Regions from separate parts of the Xylanivirga thermophila genome, predicted to be linked through region 2. Evidence: a T-box and tRNA genes for the amino acid it is inferred to sense, from the RefSeq annotation. Region 2 holds a T-box; the other holds one or more tRNA genes.

Region 1 (7,020 bases), on a different contig from region 2:
GGAGTGGATATAAAGACAATAAGACGATTTGGACTAGGATATGCACCAGCTGGCTGGAAAAATACAAAAGACTATTTGTTGCAGCTAGGATTTAAAGAGGAAGAGCTTGTACAATCTGGTATTATAATACAAAAGAATAATAAAAGCTACGATAGATTTAGAAACAGGGTGATGTTTCCCATTATACATCCTAGAGGGACTGTAATAGCCTTTGGTGGGAGGGTACTTGATGATTCTCTTCCTAAATATCTTAATTCATCCGATAGTCCTGTTTTTAATAAGAGTAGTGTTCTTTTTGGCCTTAATTTAGCGAAAAAGGAACGTCCACTTAAAAACATAATTATAGTAGAGGGATATATGGATGTAATTACTCTACATCAATATGGCTTTAAAAATGCGGTAGCCTCTTTAGGCACATCGCTAACGCAAGGGCAGGCCAGCCTTATAAGGCGTTACACAAGGGAAGTTTTTATAGCATATGACGGCGATGCAGCTGGCCAGAGAGCTACACTAAGGGGATTGGATATATTGTACAGAGCTGGGCTAAAGATTAGAGTAATGGAATTTCCAAAGGGTATGGATCCTGATGAGGTACTGAAGAAGTATGGGAGTGAATATTTTAATAAACTTATGAATCAGGCGGTATCCCTCATAGATTATAAACTTGATCATCTAAAAAATGAACATGATTTGGAGACTGTGGAAGGCAGGGTTAGTTATGCTACTAAAGCTGCAAATATTCTAATAACGGTAGATAACGTACTGGAGAGGGACGTACATATAAAACGTCTCGAACGCCTTACAGGCTTTAAATCAGAGTTGCTATACCAGCAGATAGACAAACTATTATCGAGAAATGGCCCAAAAGGTGTAAAAAACCCGAGTGTTGGCAATAATAGCCATATTAGAAGGCTGGAAACTCAAACAGCGCTATTACCTGGCTATATAAAGGCCGAGAAGGGGCTTATAAATTTGATGGCTCAAAATGAGGATATAGCTAAAGAGGTATTTAAAAGGTTAACTGTAGAACAGTTTCAGGTTGATATTAATAAGGAGGTAGCTAAGATTATTATGGAGCTCCTTGAAAAGGGAAAAGAGATAAATGTTGCTGCCGTACTATCATACGTTAAAGATAAGGAAAAAATGGAGCAAATAGCTGAAATATTTGCGCGAGAAATGGAGTATGATAATATTAATAAGTATGTCCAAGATTGTATAGAGGAAATAGAGATTTATAACTTACAAGATAGAAGAAGAAAATTACAAAAGCAAATTGCTGATATGGATCAGCATGGAATAGCTGATCTAGATGAATATAGATCTATAATACAGGAATTAGAAGATTTAAACTACAGATTGAAAATGTAGAGTCTGGAAAGGAGGGAACTGCCTATGAAAAATAATGAGCAAAAAAAATTAAAGATAAAGGAACTTATAGAAAAAGGAAAGGCCAAGGGCATTTTAACATATAAAGAGATCATGGATATGTTGGAAGAGATAGAGTTGGAACCTGAACATATTGAAAAGGTATATGAGACCCTCGAAACTTTAGGAATTGATGTAGTGGATGATAGTGCCAATGAAGAACAGGAAGAGGAAGAAGAAGAAGTAGAAATTAGCGTACCTGAAGGGGTAAATATTGATGATCCAGTTAGGATGTATCTAAAGGAGATTGGTAAGATTCCTCTGCTTACTGCAGAAGAGGAAATAGAGCTTGCAAAGCGTATGGAGGCAGGAGATGAAGTAGCCAAGAAAAAATTAGCAGAGGCTAACTTAAGGCTGGTTGTCAGTATTGCAAAGAGGTATGTAGGACGCGGTATGTTATTTTTAGACCTTATACAAGAAGGCAATTTAGGCCTTTTGAAGGCAGTGGAAAAATTTGATTATAGAAAAGGTTATAAGTTTAGTACTTATGCTACTTGGTGGATACGTCAAGCTATAACTAGGGCTATAGCAGATCAGGCTAGAACTATACGTATTCCAGTCCATATGGTAGAGACTATAAATAAACTGGTTAGGGTATCAAGGCAATTGTTGCAAGAAAAAGGGCGGGAGCCTACTCCAGAAGAGATTGCACAGGAGATGGGTATCTCTGAGGAAAAGGTAAGGGAAATTCAAAAGATTGCGCAAGAGCCCGTATCATTGGAGACCCCCATAGGGGAAGAGGAAGATAGTCATCTAGGTGATTTCATTCCAGATGATGATGTACCAGCACCTGCTGATGCCGCTGCATTTACTTTGTTAAAGGAGCAGCTAGTAGATGTACTAGATACATTGACTCCTCGAGAAGAGAAGGTCTTAAAACTCAGATTCGGGCTAGAAGATGGACGTGCCAGGACTTTAGAGGAAGTGGGTAAAGAATTTAATGTAACACGTGAGAGGATAAGACAGATAGAGGCCAAGGCCCTTCGTAAATTAAGGCATCCTAGTAGAAGTAAAAAATTAAAGGATTATCTTGATTAAAATAGATAGCCGATAATTTCGGCTATCTATTTTTGTAAGTACATTTTTTAATATAAAAATAAATAGAGCTTATATACCATATTACAGATAAAAACTTTTTTTATATATCTATACTTTTAGGCGAGTAGCATATATAATTTATATATTAATACATACTTTTGTAAAATGGTTGGGGGTGAGGTAATGAAAAAACTTGTATATGCAATAATCATAATTTTTATTGTATTTTTACTTTGTACTACGTATCAACAAGTTTATATATGTCTATACCATACCCCGTATATGGACCATTCACATGGAGATCAAACATTGGATATAATATATGAGTTTTCATACATAGTGTCCAGTTCGCCGCAGACAGAACAATATAGATATAATATGAGATATAGTTCAAAAAAGTGGCAAACATTATTGATATTGTTAATAGTTTGTATACTGGCAGTTATAAGATTTGTTTTTTACTATAGAACTGATAAGATTGATAAAAGGGAAAATATAATTATGAGAATTCCTTCATATTTCAATGGGAGCAAATATAAGAGCGTTCCTTGTTTGAACTAATAAAGTTCAAGCAAGGGGGGGTGAACGTATGGCTCCAGATGAAATAGCTGTATTATCTATGGTCGTAGTATTTTGTATAGCTAGTTTTGTTATAATAAAAGCTACATCTACTAAGAAGGATGATGGACAGAAAAATAAAAAAAATCAAAAATGACACAATTATAAAAAGAGGCTTTCGCCTCTTTTTTATAGAAAAATATGAAATACAAACTGATCCAACAATACTAAACCACCTAATGTAAACAAATAATATGAAAACCCTTTAAGACTTTTATTGGTTATTATTTCTATCATAGCTTTTATTGCGATAAGACCAGATATAAAAGCAGCTATCATGCCCGCTATAGCTGGAGTTACAGAAGCAGCAGTTACTGCTTCATTTAAATCCTTTGCCTGGAGCACTACTGATCCCAAAATGGCGGGTATGGACATTAGAAAAGAAAACTTTGCTGCAAATTTTCTATCCAATTTTCCAAGAAGTGCACCTGATATAGTGGATCCTGAACGCGATATAGCTGGGAAAATGGCTATACCTTGCATGGTACCAATTAAAAGCGCGTCTTTAATTTGCATATTCTTTAAAGTCTTATGCCCTGACTGGGTTAATTCTACAAACAAAAGTAGTAAACCAGTTGCGATAAAACCAAATCCCAGTGTAGATGCGGATGCAAAAGCGGCTTCTACCTTGTCCTTCAATAAAAGAGCTATTATTACTGTAGGTATGGTCGCTGTTATTATATATATTGGCAATTTACTAAAAGGGTGTTTAAACATATATGCTATATCTTTCCAGAACACTACTAGTATTGAAAGTAATGTGCCTACATGCAGCATTGTATCAAATAGCAGCATATCTCCTTCAAGGCCAAATATATTTTGTACTAATACCAGGTGACCTGAACTGCTTACTGGTAAAAATTCAGTAAGTCCTTGTATTATCCCTAGTATGATGGCTTTTATAATGCTAATGTTCATTACCTCCTATCAAGAATATAGTCTACAAAGATTTTAACACAAACGATTTTGAATGGTCAATCATTTTTGGTAATTATCTAGAATTCAATTGATTGCAGTAAAATAAAGCTCTTGATTTGTTTCTAGATATAATATAATATACTATACTTATATAATTATATATTGAAAGGCTATGATATGAGAAAAAAGCGAGCAGTCATATTCAAGATTTTGATGATATTTCTGGTTTCCTTTATAGTATTAGAATCAAGCATAATATTGTTCGGTATACAGGCAAGTCCTTATAAGGCTGATTGTATAATAATACTTGGATGTAGTGTATATGGTAATATTCCTAGCCCTCTTTTGATGGCTCGATTGGATGAGGGCTTGAGGTTATATAATGCTGGTTATGCAGACTATATAATTGTATCGGGTGGCAAGGGGCAGGGAGAGAATATCTCTGAAGCCCAGGCTATGAAAGAATATCTATCAAAACATGGAATAGATGAAGAAAAGATTATAATGGAGGATAGATCATTTTCTACTATTCAAAATATAAGCTACTCTAAAGCTAAGATGGATGAACGTGGTTTACGAACGAGTATAATAGTATCTAACAAATTTCATTTAAAAAGGTCATCTATTATAGCAAAAAGATTGGGTATGGATGCCAGTTATTCAGGGGTGTTTGTAAAGCAGCATAAATGTAGCGAGATAAAAGGTTTTATTAGGGAAGTACCTGCAGTTATAAGAAATGCATTTATTAAAAAAATTTAAAATAACTATTGACGAATATACTATGATGATGTTATAATAATCTCTGTCAGCTCGAGGGCCTTTAGCTCAGTTGGTTAGAGCAACCGGCTCATAACCGGTTGGTCCGGGGTTCGAGTCCCTGAAGGCCCACCATTTTATAGTATAAAAGGTACCATATATATGGTGCCTTTTTTTGATACAAATTTATTGTAGATGGGTGAAAGTATGCAGTTAAGCAAAAGATTACAAAAGATAGCAGACAAGGTACCACCATCTGTTAAGGTAGCAGATATTGGAACGGATCATGGATATGTGCCTGTATATCTTATAGAAAACAAAATAGCCCAAACTGTTATTGCTACGGATATAAGCAGCAAATCCATTAAAAAAGCTGAAGTCATTATAAAAAATCACAGAGTTGAGGATAAAATATATACTAGGGTAGGGGATGGGCTCTTGCCCCTTGAAATTGGAGAGGTTGATACGGTAATAATAGCCGGTATGGGTGGCGTACTTATAGGTAATATGCTTAAAGATGGATTAGATATAGCAGAAAAAATAGATACGTTTATACTACAACCTATGATGGGTCAGGAAAAATTAAGACATTATCTTTTAAATAATGGCTTCGCAATAGAGGATGAAGTTTTAGTATATGAAGATAAAAAGTTTTATGAGGTAATGGTGGCAAGGCATGGTAGTCAAACGGTTGAGGATGATATATACTATGAGATAGGGTATAATCTTATAGTAAATCATGATCCATATTTACCTAAATTTATATATAAAAAGATGGATAAGACAAAGAAGTTGATTAGTCATTTGGAAAAGCAGGACACTCAAACAGCAAAAAAGAGAATGGATGAATTGAAAACAAGACTATTAAAATATGAGGAGGTATATGGATGGGTGCAAAAGTTCGAGATATAGTAGATATAATGGAACAGATTGCTCCGTTTCAATATGCTGAAGATTGGGACAATGTTGGACTGCTCCTTGGCGATATGGAAGAGAATGTATCACGGATTATGCTAACCCTTGATGCGACGCCCGAGGTGATAGAACAGGCTGTAAAAGAGGATATAGATATGCTTATTTCCCATCATCCAATAATATTCAAACCTATAAAAGATATAAGGCTGGATTCTTATACAGGTAAGATACTCTGTCCCCTTATAAAGCATGATATTTCAGTTCTATGTGCACATACAAATTTGGATAAGGCTTTAGGTGGAGTAGATGATACATTAGCTGATATACTGGGATTAAATGAGGTTGAACCTCTTACATATGTTGATAGTATGCCTTATTATAAGATTGTTGTATACATTCCAAAGGGACACGAGGAAAAAGTATTGTATGCTATGGCAGAGGCGGGAGCTGGATGTATAGGCGGGTATAGTCATTGTACTTTTCAAGGAGAAGGTACAGGTACTTTTTTACCCCTTGAAGGAGCTAAACCATATATAGGCGATGTGGGGATGCTTGAACATGTTCATGAAATTAGATTGGAAACCATTGTGCCCAAATCTCATTTAGATAAGGTATTGGATGCGATGCTTAAAGTGCATCCGTATGAAGAGGTAGCATACGATGTGTATCAATTGGCAAATAGGGTAAAGGTACCAAGCATAGGAAGGATAGGACAGCTTCCAAAGGTTATGTCGGTTATCGAATATGCTGAATATATTAAAAGAAGTCTGAATGCAGGAAGTGTAGCCATAGTAGGCAATAGGGATAAAAAAGTCAAGTGGGTAGGTAGTTGTGCAGGGGCGGGAGGCGACCTAGTAGGTATGGCAAAATATAAAGGCGCAGATGTATTTGTAACTGGAGAACTTAAATATCATGAGGCCCAAATGGCGAATGCATTAGGCATACCTGTTATTGCTGCAGGCCATTTTTCGACAGAAATTCCTATTGTATCAAAACTAATTACTAGTTTACAAAAGGCGTTAGATGGTTTACAATATAGAATAGAGGTCATAGTACCTGATAAACAAGTTGATCCCTATTATGTATTTTAAGGAATAAGTCTTTCTTATTCCTTTTTATATAATTGGATATGTGTACTCCCCCAATAGGGGGATTAATATATTTGGCACGAGATTTTACTTTGGTACAAAAGGAGGAAGGAAGATGGGACAGTTAGATTTGTTATGGGAATATCAGGAACTTGAACAAAAGATGGCTAGTTGTCAGAAGGAGAAGAAGAAATTACCTGTTAGACATAAATTGGTAAAACTAAAAAGGAATTTGATGAAACAGCAGGACAAACTTTTAAAG
Region 2 (11,883 bases):
TCTCTTAAAAAATTCTCTTTTTTCAGTATCCGTTGCAATATCCTTAAAATATCCCCATATATGAAGAGCTGCATTCTTTTGTGCACCCATATCCTCCGGCATTTTTATAGCTTCGTCTATTTCTGCATAAAACCTCATAGGAGAGATGCTATCCTGCTTTAATATTTCCCGTATATTGTTATATTTTCTATGACTGAAGCTGAGAACTAGATACTTATATCTAGCCCACTCCTCCTCCAATACTTTTTTAGGTATGGAAGGGGATGTAAGATTTATGCATTTTAATGCCGACAGATTTTTATCCTTTACCTCGAGCATTATATCCACATCATCCAACCCATTATCCACAAGTCCATTATAAAACTTGATAAACTCAGCAGTATCTATGGTCTTAGAATGATATCCACTTCTACCGTCCCTATCCTGTTGGGAATAGTGTATCTTCTGCCTGCCATCTTCATTATGCCATGTACTTGAGCATATCCTTATCCAATCATATAATCCCCTATTATCATCTGCATTTATACTATGATGCAAAGTATCCAATACCACTGGGGTGCCCGTATTATATGATAACCCTAATACCTCTCCTATGTTGTAGTTTCTTTCATCATTTTCTATGACCAATCGTTCTTTTACTTCTTGGGGCAATTTATAAAAGTTATTTTGAAATCGATCCATAGCAAGATTCTTATCCCCATATACCCCGCCTACATGAAGTATAAGCTTGTGGGTGTTATCAAGTCCCATACACTCTAAAAGCCTGTTATGGTATTTAAGCTCTTCAATAGCCCTTTTTACCACATCACCATCTGGAGAGTTTATCACTGTATATTGTCCGGGATGTACTGATACCCTCATACCGCTATTTTTTATCTTTACTCCTATGGCATTTAATATATCATAATAATCCTCCCACCATTCTATATTATTTACCTGATGGGTGGCGAAGGGGATTATATCGGAGCTTATTCGATACAGCATTATATTATTTTCAATGTTATAATCTATTATATTCGACAGGGCGGCAAGATTTGCTTGGGTAATACTTCGCAATCTATCTTCAGTAGCATTTTTAAGCAGGCATCTGCTCATTTTGGTATCCTCCCGCCCTAACAATATACACGCATACCCTATGGACATATTATTTATCCTCCATATTTTGATTTTCCGCATAACTCTATAATACCATTCCATTTTGTATTCTAAACGTAAAATGACAAAATTACTATAAATACTTTATTTTTGATTATCATAAAAATAAAAGGTTATATATATTAATAGGAGTTAAAATAGAAGAGGGTGGATTATTTGAAATACGTAATATTAGGAAACAGTGCAGCAGGATTTTTTGCCGCTACTAAGCTAAGAGATATATGTGAAGATGATGAAATAGTAGTAATATCCAGGGAAAACACCCCTGTTTATTCAAAGATCATGCTTCCCTATTACATAGGTAACGAGATTACAAGGGACAAACTTTTCTTAAAAGATAAGAACTTTTATGATAAAAAGCATATAAAGCTTGTATTAGATAAAAACATTATGGCCATAGATACGGAAAAAAATATTATAATAGGAGAAGACGGCTGGAGTATGGCATATGATAAGCTTCTTATTGCTACAGGTGGCAGACCTTTTATACCACCAATAGATGGTATTGATAAGGTAGAGTTTTTTACTATAAACTCCATAGAAGATGCCGATCGAATAAAAGGCTGTGCCCAAACAGGCGGGAGAGCTATAGTGCTTGGAAGCGGGCTTACAGGTATCGAAATGTCTATAGCCCTATCTAATCTGGGCATGCATGTTACAATGCTTGAAATGGGAGATAGAATACTTCCTATGCAGCTAGATAATGATGCATCTAATATAATGGAGACGCAACTTAAAAAGCTTGGTATCTCCACCATGCTAAAAAATACCATACATAAGGTATACATAACTGATGAAGGCATAAAGAGAGCAGAACTTATGGATGGACAACAATTAGAATTCGATTTGTTACTCCTTGCAATAGGCACAAGACCAGATCTATCCATTATAGAAGGCACCTCAATTAAGCATAATAGAGGTATTCTGGTAAATGAATATATGGAGACATCAATAAAAAATATATATGCTGCCGGCGACATAGCTGAGATTAAATCGGATAAAAATGAAGGATATGTCTCAAGTTACATATGGCCAAATGCAATGGCTCAGGGAAGGTGCGCTGCCTCCAACATGGCTGGTAATCATGAGAGTTTTGATGGGGCAGCTTTTCAAAATGTAGTTCAAATACGAAATATGGACTTTTACTCCATGGGACTTATAAACCCAAATGATGATGGATATGACATCTTGATAAACTACGATAAAAACAATGGTATATACAAAAAAATAGTCATAAAGGATAATGCAATACTTGGCATGGTAATGCTAGGTGATACACTTCACACCACCGAAATATCGAATATTATAAAAAACAACAGGCAGGTATCAAAAGAACAGTTAGATACCTACCTCAGTATCCGATGATTCTTTTGATAAGCGCTCTATGCGCTTTTTATTTTTTATATAGAGTACCATATCGGTGGATACCATTATAGCATTTAATATATATAGGTATATAACAGCATCATAGCTATAAAATAGCTTGTGTAGTATACCTGATATATAGCCCATAACCAATATCATGAGGAAGGCAAAACTCTTGCCTTCTATTGACTTTGATTTATATGACTTATATATGGAAAATGGCCATGCTGCACCAAAGCACCCTAGCATAATAATCTCAAATATACTCATTCTAAGTTCCTCCAATCTCTAAAATAAGCCACGAATAATAAGGAGCACTCCAAATACTATTAGGGGAATACCAAATATGGCCCCTGCAATACTTATTGTAAATATAACTCCTACAAATACAAATATGGCACCTAATATAATAGCTACCACCCTACCTGTGAATTTTAAAATAAAGGTAAAAAAGCTCCATATGGCAGTCCATATACCAGCAATAGGCCAAAACATTATCCCCACCACCTTTCCCTTTTTTAATTTTAAAGTTCTTTTCCTATTCTATCATATTATAGCGTTTTTATATAGTTGACTAATTATAAAAGACACGGCAAAAGCATGAATACATTACTTCTAATTCCCTCACTTGAGGATTTTTTTAAATGCCAGTACAGCATTTATATAAAGCAATGAGTATACATTGTAAGAATTGGATCAATAACATCCATTACTCGATCAATTATATGCAAATTCGGTATAAAGTTTAAATATCCTCATTACTATTGATGCAGCTCGTTCATCTATTACTAAAAGGTACTTTTGTAATTAGTCCAGTCTCTTTTTGTCTAATCTCAAAGTTTGCTTTGATTTTTCTTGATAAGTCTTTTAAGCATCCCTTATTATACCAAAATATCAGTAGATTTTGATATAATAAGGGATACTTTACAAAAGTTATTGTTTCACACGCTGCGCCCATAAAAATAAAAAAGACAGCTGAGTAGCTATCTTTTTGTTTTACATGATGTAATTTCTTGATCCTTATACTATCTAGAAATTCAGGAAAGTTTATTTCGGGATCTTTTTATTCTGGACAGGAATTGAGAAGATTTGCTCCCTATTCTCATCTATATACTCAACTTTTATTATTATCTGATTGTTCTCAATGCAATAGTCTGGGCAAAAAATACTGAAATCCGCACTATAGCCAAAAAAACAGTCTCTCGCAAAGGGAGCAACTAAGGAATCATCAATTCGCTTTTTGATATTGTTGTCGAGGCCCGTTTGTTGATCACTTACGACATGCAGTTTATATCTCTCATTGATTTCATGATTTCTGCTGAACAGACCAATCCACGCATAATAATCGCTCGCTCCGTAACAAGCTACAATCCATGTGTTTTTATCAATTTTCTGAATATCGTTACTAGAGAAAGCAATAGGCTCTGAATGTTCAAGGCTGTTTAATAATACCTCATCAACGGGACGATAGTTCGATAAATGCTTCCTATAGCCCGAATTGGGATCACTAGCTTCTTTATACCATTCATCAAATGATCCAAAGCGCCTTTTATATTTTCTTGCCTCAATTTTTGGAGCAAGAGAATATAGAAAAACAATTAATATTATCACAACGCCTACTGTTAATAAAAACGTCCATTTTTTTGTTTAAACATATTCTTTTCACCTTCATTTATTCTGCAAATACAGTCTTCTAATTGAGAATATCTCATTTCACTTTTCATTTACATTTCTATATATAAATAATAGGATTTGAATCTATTATATTCTGAGCCCCAAAAGGATTAATATATAATCCCCCATCTTCTTCAAAAACAGTAACATTATACAATCCAGCTTTTTTAAAAGCTTTCTCTAATTCTACGCTTGTTGCACCTCCGTTCTTTATAACGATATCATCAATTAAAGTTTCTTCTTCAGCAGATAAGCATTCTTCCTGGGTATTAAAATAATCGTCATCATAAGAACGCCTAGTAATTACTCCTTCTTTTAATTCAGTATATTGAACAACCCCATTTTCATCGAGATATGCATATTCTAAAGTGCCATCAACATTTTCAAGTAAGTATATCGTAATGTTTTCTAAACTTGACATTTTCCAAGTTCCAACACCTTCTTCGAAACGTTCCTCTATAGTTACAGAATTATTAAAAATGAAGTCACTATCTAATGAACTTGCAAAAACATTTATTGGTTGCACTACCAACGCCAGAGCTACAAGTATAGTGCAAATAAGTTTTTTCATGGCTTACTTCTTAAAGTATTATAAGTAAACATAATTTTCCCCAAAATACAATTAGATTTAATAATAGACGGAATAATTAACTTATTAACCCTCATTTCTATATTTAGCTGCATATAGAAGTATGATGTATTGTGTGTATGTAACACTATTACATATATACCATATACTATTAATTCATCAAAATCAAGAGTAATTTATTTTTTCTTCGCGGCAAAAGTATGAATACATTTCCTTCTAATTCCCTCACTTGAGGATTTTTTTAAATGCCAGTGCAACTCCTTACTCATAGTTTTTGACCTCACTCTTTATTATTTTCTATGAACATTAGCCTACTATATATGTTTAGCTGTAATTTATTCCATGATAAAATATTCGTCCATGCTTTGCTATGTTATAAAAGGCAAAAATTTTGGGTAAAATGCTTTACAAATATGTTTTTTTTGCATACAATTAATATTAAATGAATTTTAAATGATATTTTGTCAAAAGCGATGACGGAGAAGAGTAGGAAGCCTTAAAAGTACAGCGAATCGGAAATGGTGAAAGCCCGATCTTGTTTAGACTACCGAAAATCACTCCTAAGCTGCAGTCTGAAATAAAAGTAGGATGGGCCGCTATCCCAGCGTTATCAGGGATGTGCAAAGAATTATTTTGTACATTTTGAGAGGGCATTTTTATGCCAAATCAGGTGGTACCACGAAAGCAACCTTTCGTCCTGCATAGGATGGAAGGTTTTTTTTATAAGGAATGGAGGTATTTAGATGTATGAAAAGGTATCGACAGATCTAAATTTTGTCGATCGTGAACAGGAAGTATTGGATTTCTGGGAACGGAATGATATATTTCAAAAAAGCGTTAAGCTAAGACAAGGTAGACCGGAATTTACATTCTATGACGGTCCCCCTACTGCTAATGGCAAACCCCATATAGGGCACATACTAACTAGAGTGATGAAAGACATAATTCCAAGGTATAAGACCATGAAGGGGTATAATGTGCTTAGGAAAGCAGGTTGGGATACCCATGGACTGCCAGTGGAACTGGAAGTCGAGAAGATGCTTGGCATAGATGGTAAACCAGAAATTGAAAAATACGGCATAGAACCATTTATAAAGGAATGTAAAAAAAGCGTATGGAAATATAAGGGTGAATGGGAGAGGATGAGCGACCGTGTAGGCTTCTGGGTTGATATGGATGATCCTTATATTACCTATGACAACAACTATATTGAATCTGTATGGTGGGCCCTTAAAGAAATTTGGGATAAAGATCTAATATACAAAGGACACAAGATAGTGCCATACTGCCCCAGATGTGGTACTTCCCTCTCCAGCCATGAAGTAGCACAGGGATATAAGGATGTAAATGAGCCATCCATATACGTAAAGTTCAAAGTAAAGGATGAGGACAACTTATATCTAATGGCTTGGACCACCACTCCATGGACGCTCCCATCAAACGTTGCATTAACGGTTAATCCTAATGAAACATACATCAAGGCAAGGCAGGGAGATGATGTATGTATCCTGGCAGAAGCATTGGCAAAGGATGTATTAGGTGAAGATTTTGAAATAGTGGATAGGTTCATGGGTAAAGACTTAAAGGGTATGGAATATATACCGCTATTTGATTTTGCAAAGCCTGAAAAAAAGGCATATTATGTAGTAACTGGAGATTTTGTTACCCTTACAGATGGTACTGGCATAGTCCACACAGCTCCCGCCTTTGGTGAAGATGACGCTAGGGTAGGACGGGAAAATGACCTGCCATTTGTGCAGCTGGTAAATGAACAAGGAAAGTTTGTAGATGCAGTAGAACCATGGAAGGGTGTATTCGTAAAGGATGCAGATCCCCTTATCATAAAGGATCTTGAAAAAAGAGGACTTTTGCATAAGATAGAGGATTATGAGCACTCCTATCCCTTCTGCTGGCGTTGTGATACTCCTCTTTTATATTATGCACGGGACACCTGGTTTATAAGAATGACAGAGCTTAGGGACAATCTCTTAAAGAACAATAACACTGTAAACTGGCTGCCTGATAATATAAAGGAAGGACGATTTGGAAACTTCCTTGATAATGTTGTGGATTGGGGCTTAAGCCGTGAAAGATATTGGGGTACTCCCCTACCCATATGGGAGTGCGAATGCGGTCACAGGCATATGATAGGCAGCATAGCAGAGCTCAAGGAAATGGGTGAAAATGTACCAGATGCCATAGAACTTCATAGACCATATATAGATAATATATTCATAAAATGCCCCAAGTGTGGAGGCAATATGAAGAGGGTTCCAGAGGTTATAGACTGCTGGTTCGATTCAGGTTCTATGCCATTTGCACAATGGCACTATCCATTTGAAAATAAGGAGATCTTTGAAAACAGATATCCTGCTGACTTTATAAGTGAAGCAATCGATCAAACCAGGGGCTGGTTTTACACACTAATGGCCATCTCCACATTGTTGTTTGATAAAGCACCTTATAAAAATGTCATAGTGCTAGGCCATGTGCAAGACAAAGACGGTCAAAAGATGAGTAAACACAAAGGCAATGTTGTAGATCCATGGGATGTACTCGATAAACAAGGAGCCGATGCAGTAAGATGGTATTTCTATACCAGTAGTGCACCATGGCTGCCCAGCCGGTTCTACCCTGAAGCAGTAAGTGAAGCTCAAAGAAAATTCATGGGTACATTATGGAATACCTATGCATTCTTTGTGCTGTATGCCAATATAGATAACTTTAATCCAAAGGATTATAAGTTGGAATACGACAAGCTAGAAGTTATAGATAAATGGATACTCTCAAGGCTCAACTCCCTAATAGAATATGTAGAGCAAAATCTTGATAACTATCGCATCACCGAACCTGCTAGGGCTATACAGAGTTTTGTGGACGATCTAAGTAACTGGTATGTAAGAAGGAGCAGAGAGCGTTTCTGGGCATCTGATATGCCACAGGATAAGATAAATGCATTTATGACCCTCTATACGGTGCTAGAAACTTTGGCAAGACTTACCGCCCCCTTCGTACCATTTGTAGCAGAAAAGATGTATCAAAATCTGGTGAAGACCATAGACAAAACTGCACCTGAGAGCGTGCACCTATGTGATTTTCCAGAAGCCAACAAAGAGTTCATAGATAAAGAACTAGAAAAGAACATGGACTATGTGCTAAAGCTGGTAGTAGAAGGTCGAGCCTGCCGAAACAAGGCCAATATAAAGAACCGTCAACCCATAGGCACCATGTATGTAAAAGCCGATATGGAGCTACCTGATATGTTTAAAGCGCTGGTTGCAGATGAACTCAATATAAAAAAGATAGTATTTACAGATGATGTATCTGCCTTTTCCACCTATCTCTTTAAGCCACAGCTAAAGACGGTAGGTCCGAAATATGGAAAATTGGTACCTAAGATCAGAGAAGCACTAGTTTCTTCTGACGGTAATGAATTAATGGCTAGATTCAAAAAAGATGGCAAGATAGAGCTCCAAGTAGAAGACCAAAATGTGGAATTGGCCATAGACGATGTGCTATATGAATGTATAGATGCGGAAGGCATGATAGCCGAATCCGACTATGATATCACCGTAGTTTTGGATACCAACCTGACTCCAGAACTTATAGAAGAAGGATTTGTCAGGGAGATAATAAGCAAGATCCAGACTATGCGTAAAGAAGCGGATTTTGATATACTTGATAATATATATGTATATTATACCGGTAACGATAGGATAGCCGATATAATGACAAATAATAAAGAAGAAATAAAAAAGGAGGTGCTTGGAAAAGACCTTATTGGTCAGGCGGGAGAAGGTTATACCAAAGAATGGAATATAAATGGAGAGCATGTAACCTTTACCGTAAAAAAAGCGTAAAAAAATAGCCTGTAGGATTAAAATCCTACAGGCTATTTTTTTATATAGACACATAATTATATACTATCTATAGTTTCTATTATTCCTCTGTTGTTTTCTTGCTTTTCTGCAAGCTGGGCATCTCTGAGGCTCGTTCTCAAAACCTTTTTCTTTGTAGAACTCCTGCTCACCTTCAGTAAATACAAACTCAGCTCCGCAATCCTTGCATACTATTGTCTTATCTGCCATTTCAACAATCCTCCTTTTCCTGAATATTCAATTAAGATCTTAACCGATTAACAATAAACACTCCCTTGAAAAAAGAGGATATGTTGTTTCTCATGTTAAATCTTACATACAAATCGTATTATAGCATATTGAATATCAATATGCAAACTTTTTTTGCCAGTATCTAAAACATACTCAGTTGCTCTACATCTCCCAGTCTTGCCAGCACTTGAGGATCCTTGTCTTTAAAAAAAGCATATTTTATTTCCTTATCTTTAGTAAATATTTGTGTTTCATTATCCTTGGACGGACGCAGTCTGCAGCTATAAACTACGGGAAAGAAATCTCTTATATACTTTCCTTCACCATGAGCAGTCAGTGCTATTATTTGAAACCCTAACTGTTCAGCTATAAAAAATACTGGGTCTAATACATGATCACTGGAAGCTTTACCAAATGGATTATCCAAAATAACAGTACGATATCTTTTTTGATTAGAAGAGATGTCTTGACTTTTTTCTGCAAGATAATTTAATATACCCAAGAATAGTGTCATATTTTTACTCCATTTTTCTCCTCCAGACCAACGATTAGATTTTTCCCAGGATATGGGCATACTATTTATCTTTCCATCATTTGTTACCTTCCTACATTTGACCTTTATTCGTTCATTACCCATCACAATTCTAAGCAATTCTTTACCTTGAAATTTTTCTTCTATATATTTTCTTATAGATATTATGTTTTCATTACCCAATTCATCTTTAAAGCGTGTATCCTCTATATCTTTTAACAACCAATTTACATAATTCCTAAGTTTTTGTTTCCCTATCTCATCCTCCCAAGTAGGAACATCTATTGTATATATTGTTTTCCAATTATCATCCACTTTTATCCTAGTCTTTTTAGATATATTTTCAAGTTCCTCTGCCAAGTTTTTTAAATATGAGTATAGATGGCTTATAAACTGATTTATTTCTTTATCATGTTGCATCATATCTTCTTCCAATATCCTAATTGTTTTATCAATATTTTTATCCATAATCTTCTGCCATTCAACTAGCTCTTCAAAATTTTCTCTATTGCTAATACCTGAAATAGCCATATTCTTAAGTTTTGGATCTGATATATGATTTTCACAAAAAGATTGAAATTCCGCCCTTCCTTTTGAAACCCTGGCCTTATTTTGCTCTACTTCATAGTTAGTATTTTCTAAATTTTTCATAAGCTCATCTATATATTTCATTCTATTGTATGGCATATCTACTAGCTTATTATCTGGGATAACGCCTGCTTTAATTTTATTAGATAGATAACTATATCGTTCATTTTTTCTCTTAAGCAATTCTAATGTGTCCTTTATCGAAATATGCTCATTATTTAACTCCTTATCCATAGATTTTAAATACTCATCTCTTTTATCTAATTCTATTTTCTTTTCTCTTATATTGTCCTTCACTACATTTAACGGCTCCGTAAACTGTATAATGCCATCTTGATATTTTTTAAAAAAATCACCCTCCCTAATGTCATACTTATTCTTATCACTAGAAAACTTTTTATCTGCATATTTTAATTTATCATTAACCTTATCAAATTTAGGCCTAATTAAATTGATATCATTGGTCAATTCTTCAATTTCGCCTTCTCCGTATATTGGAAATATAAACTCTTCATCAACTATATACCTAGCCCCATGTATTTCATTCTTTAAGTCTTTCTCATATTCTCTTTGGGTTTTGCGGCATCTATTTATAATATCCTCAATGTAGGCCCTATCTTTTTGCTTTTTATTCAAGCGGTCTTTGATATCTTTCCTTTTAGTTTTCAAAACTTCTATTTCTATTTCTGATCCTTTCGGCACCGCATCTTTTACATCATCATATAGTTCATCTTTTGTTATATCGCTCATCATATTGCTTAATCTTTTTATTTTTTCATCTAAATCATCCATTTTACCTTGTTTGTCTTCTTTTTGTGCATTTAATCTTAGAAGTCCCGCCTTTTTTACATCTATTGCTTTTTCTATTTCATATAGATCATTTCTTATTTTAATTGTTTCTCTTTTCTTGTTAATATATTCCATAGCACTGTTTATTTTGTTATTAAGTATGTATTTTTCTACATCCAGGTTCTTCATCTCTTTGTTGATATTTTCTAATTTCTCATCTATTTTATCTATCCTACTTGTTTTGTTATTACTTGTATTCTTTATCTCAGATATCTTTTCTTCTACATCCTTAAACTGATTCTTCAACGGTGCAAAATATTCTACATACGGATATTTATCCAAAAAATCTGAAATATCTATATGTAAATTGTCATAATTGATAAATTCATTTTCCTTATCCTGCCTAATTTGAGTAGCTCTTTCAGCCTTTTTATCAAGTTCAAATTTGGTAGATTGAAAACCTACCTTAGCTATATTATCTGCCCAAATCAATGGATATACACAAAGATAATCATTCATTTTCCTATCTGTTTTTCTCAGTATATCCCGAGCATTGCTTTGAGATAATATTATAATTGGATAAGTAAGTTTATCCACATTATGCTCCAACTTATCCTTAAGTTTATACTGCTCATCATCTGCTATCACAACAGATGCAGCCCAATATGGGTATAAGTTATAATATTCCTGTTCACTTTTGCCCATGGCAGCAGCTGCCCGTTCAATAAACTCGGAGCCCGACTCCAAAAAAGCAAATTGATCTTTCCATTGGTTTATCCAGTTATACAATAACGGTTCTGCAGTAAAATAGTCATTGTCTTTATAATCATCTATAAATCTATAAAATATTCTCTCATCTATAATGGCCTTTTCTTTCTCTTTTCTAGCTTTTTCACTTATATTTTCCAAAGTGCTAGTTATATACCCTTGTTTTGTATATATACTATTTACATGTAATAAACTTGGAATCCACTCTTTTATCCTCAATAATAGTTCTCTTTCTTCGTTATTAATACTTTCTATCTTTTCTCGTATAGCAATTCTATCATTAGAAAGTAATTCTAATTCTTCTCTACTCTTTT

What was found. A T-box is a leader RNA that pairs with one kind of tRNA and senses whether it is charged. The one in region 2 lies ahead of ileS (isoleucine--tRNA ligase), so its partner is inferred to be a tRNA-Ile.
Region 1: it has a tRNA-Ile gene. The T-box ahead of ileS (isoleucine--tRNA ligase) is inferred to sense a tRNA for this amino acid. The anticodon was not compared.

The regions. Positions count from the first base shown of each region.
Region 1 is NZ_RXHQ01000018.1:26,754-33,773, forward strand. It holds gene dnaG (DNA primase) at 1-1,368, shown strand, start outside; gene rpoD (RNA polymerase sigma factor RpoD) at 1,393-2,463, shown strand; gene EJN67_RS14400 (hypothetical protein) at 3,053-3,178, shown strand; gene EJN67_RS09070 (undecaprenyl-diphosphate phosphatase) at 3,211-3,999, opposite strand; gene EJN67_RS09075 (YdcF family protein) at 4,177-4,758, shown strand; tRNA gene EJN67_RS09080 (tRNA-Ile) at 4,814-4,890, shown strand; gene EJN67_RS09085 (tRNA (adenine(22)-N(1))-methyltransferase) at 4,963-5,667, shown strand; gene EJN67_RS09090 (Nif3-like dinuclear metal center hexameric protein) at 5,643-6,761, shown strand; gene EJN67_RS09095 (zinc ribbon domain-containing protein) at 6,874-7,020, shown strand, end outside.
Region 2 is NZ_RXHQ01000035.1:3,661-15,543, forward strand. It holds gene uvsE (UV DNA damage repair endonuclease UvsE) at 1-1,143, opposite strand, end outside; gene EJN67_RS12090 (NAD(P)/FAD-dependent oxidoreductase) at 1,312-2,520, shown strand; gene EJN67_RS12095 (hypothetical protein) at 2,494-2,790, opposite strand; gene EJN67_RS12100 (hypothetical protein) at 2,809-3,015, opposite strand; gene EJN67_RS12105 (hypothetical protein) at 3,568-4,131, opposite strand; gene EJN67_RS12110 (hypothetical protein) at 4,253-4,765, opposite strand; T-box leader at 5,248-5,486, shown strand; gene ileS (isoleucine--tRNA ligase) at 5,527-8,643, shown strand; gene EJN67_RS12120 (zinc-ribbon domain-containing protein) at 8,707-8,871, opposite strand; gene EJN67_RS12125 (coiled-coil domain-containing protein) at 9,035-11,883, opposite strand, start outside.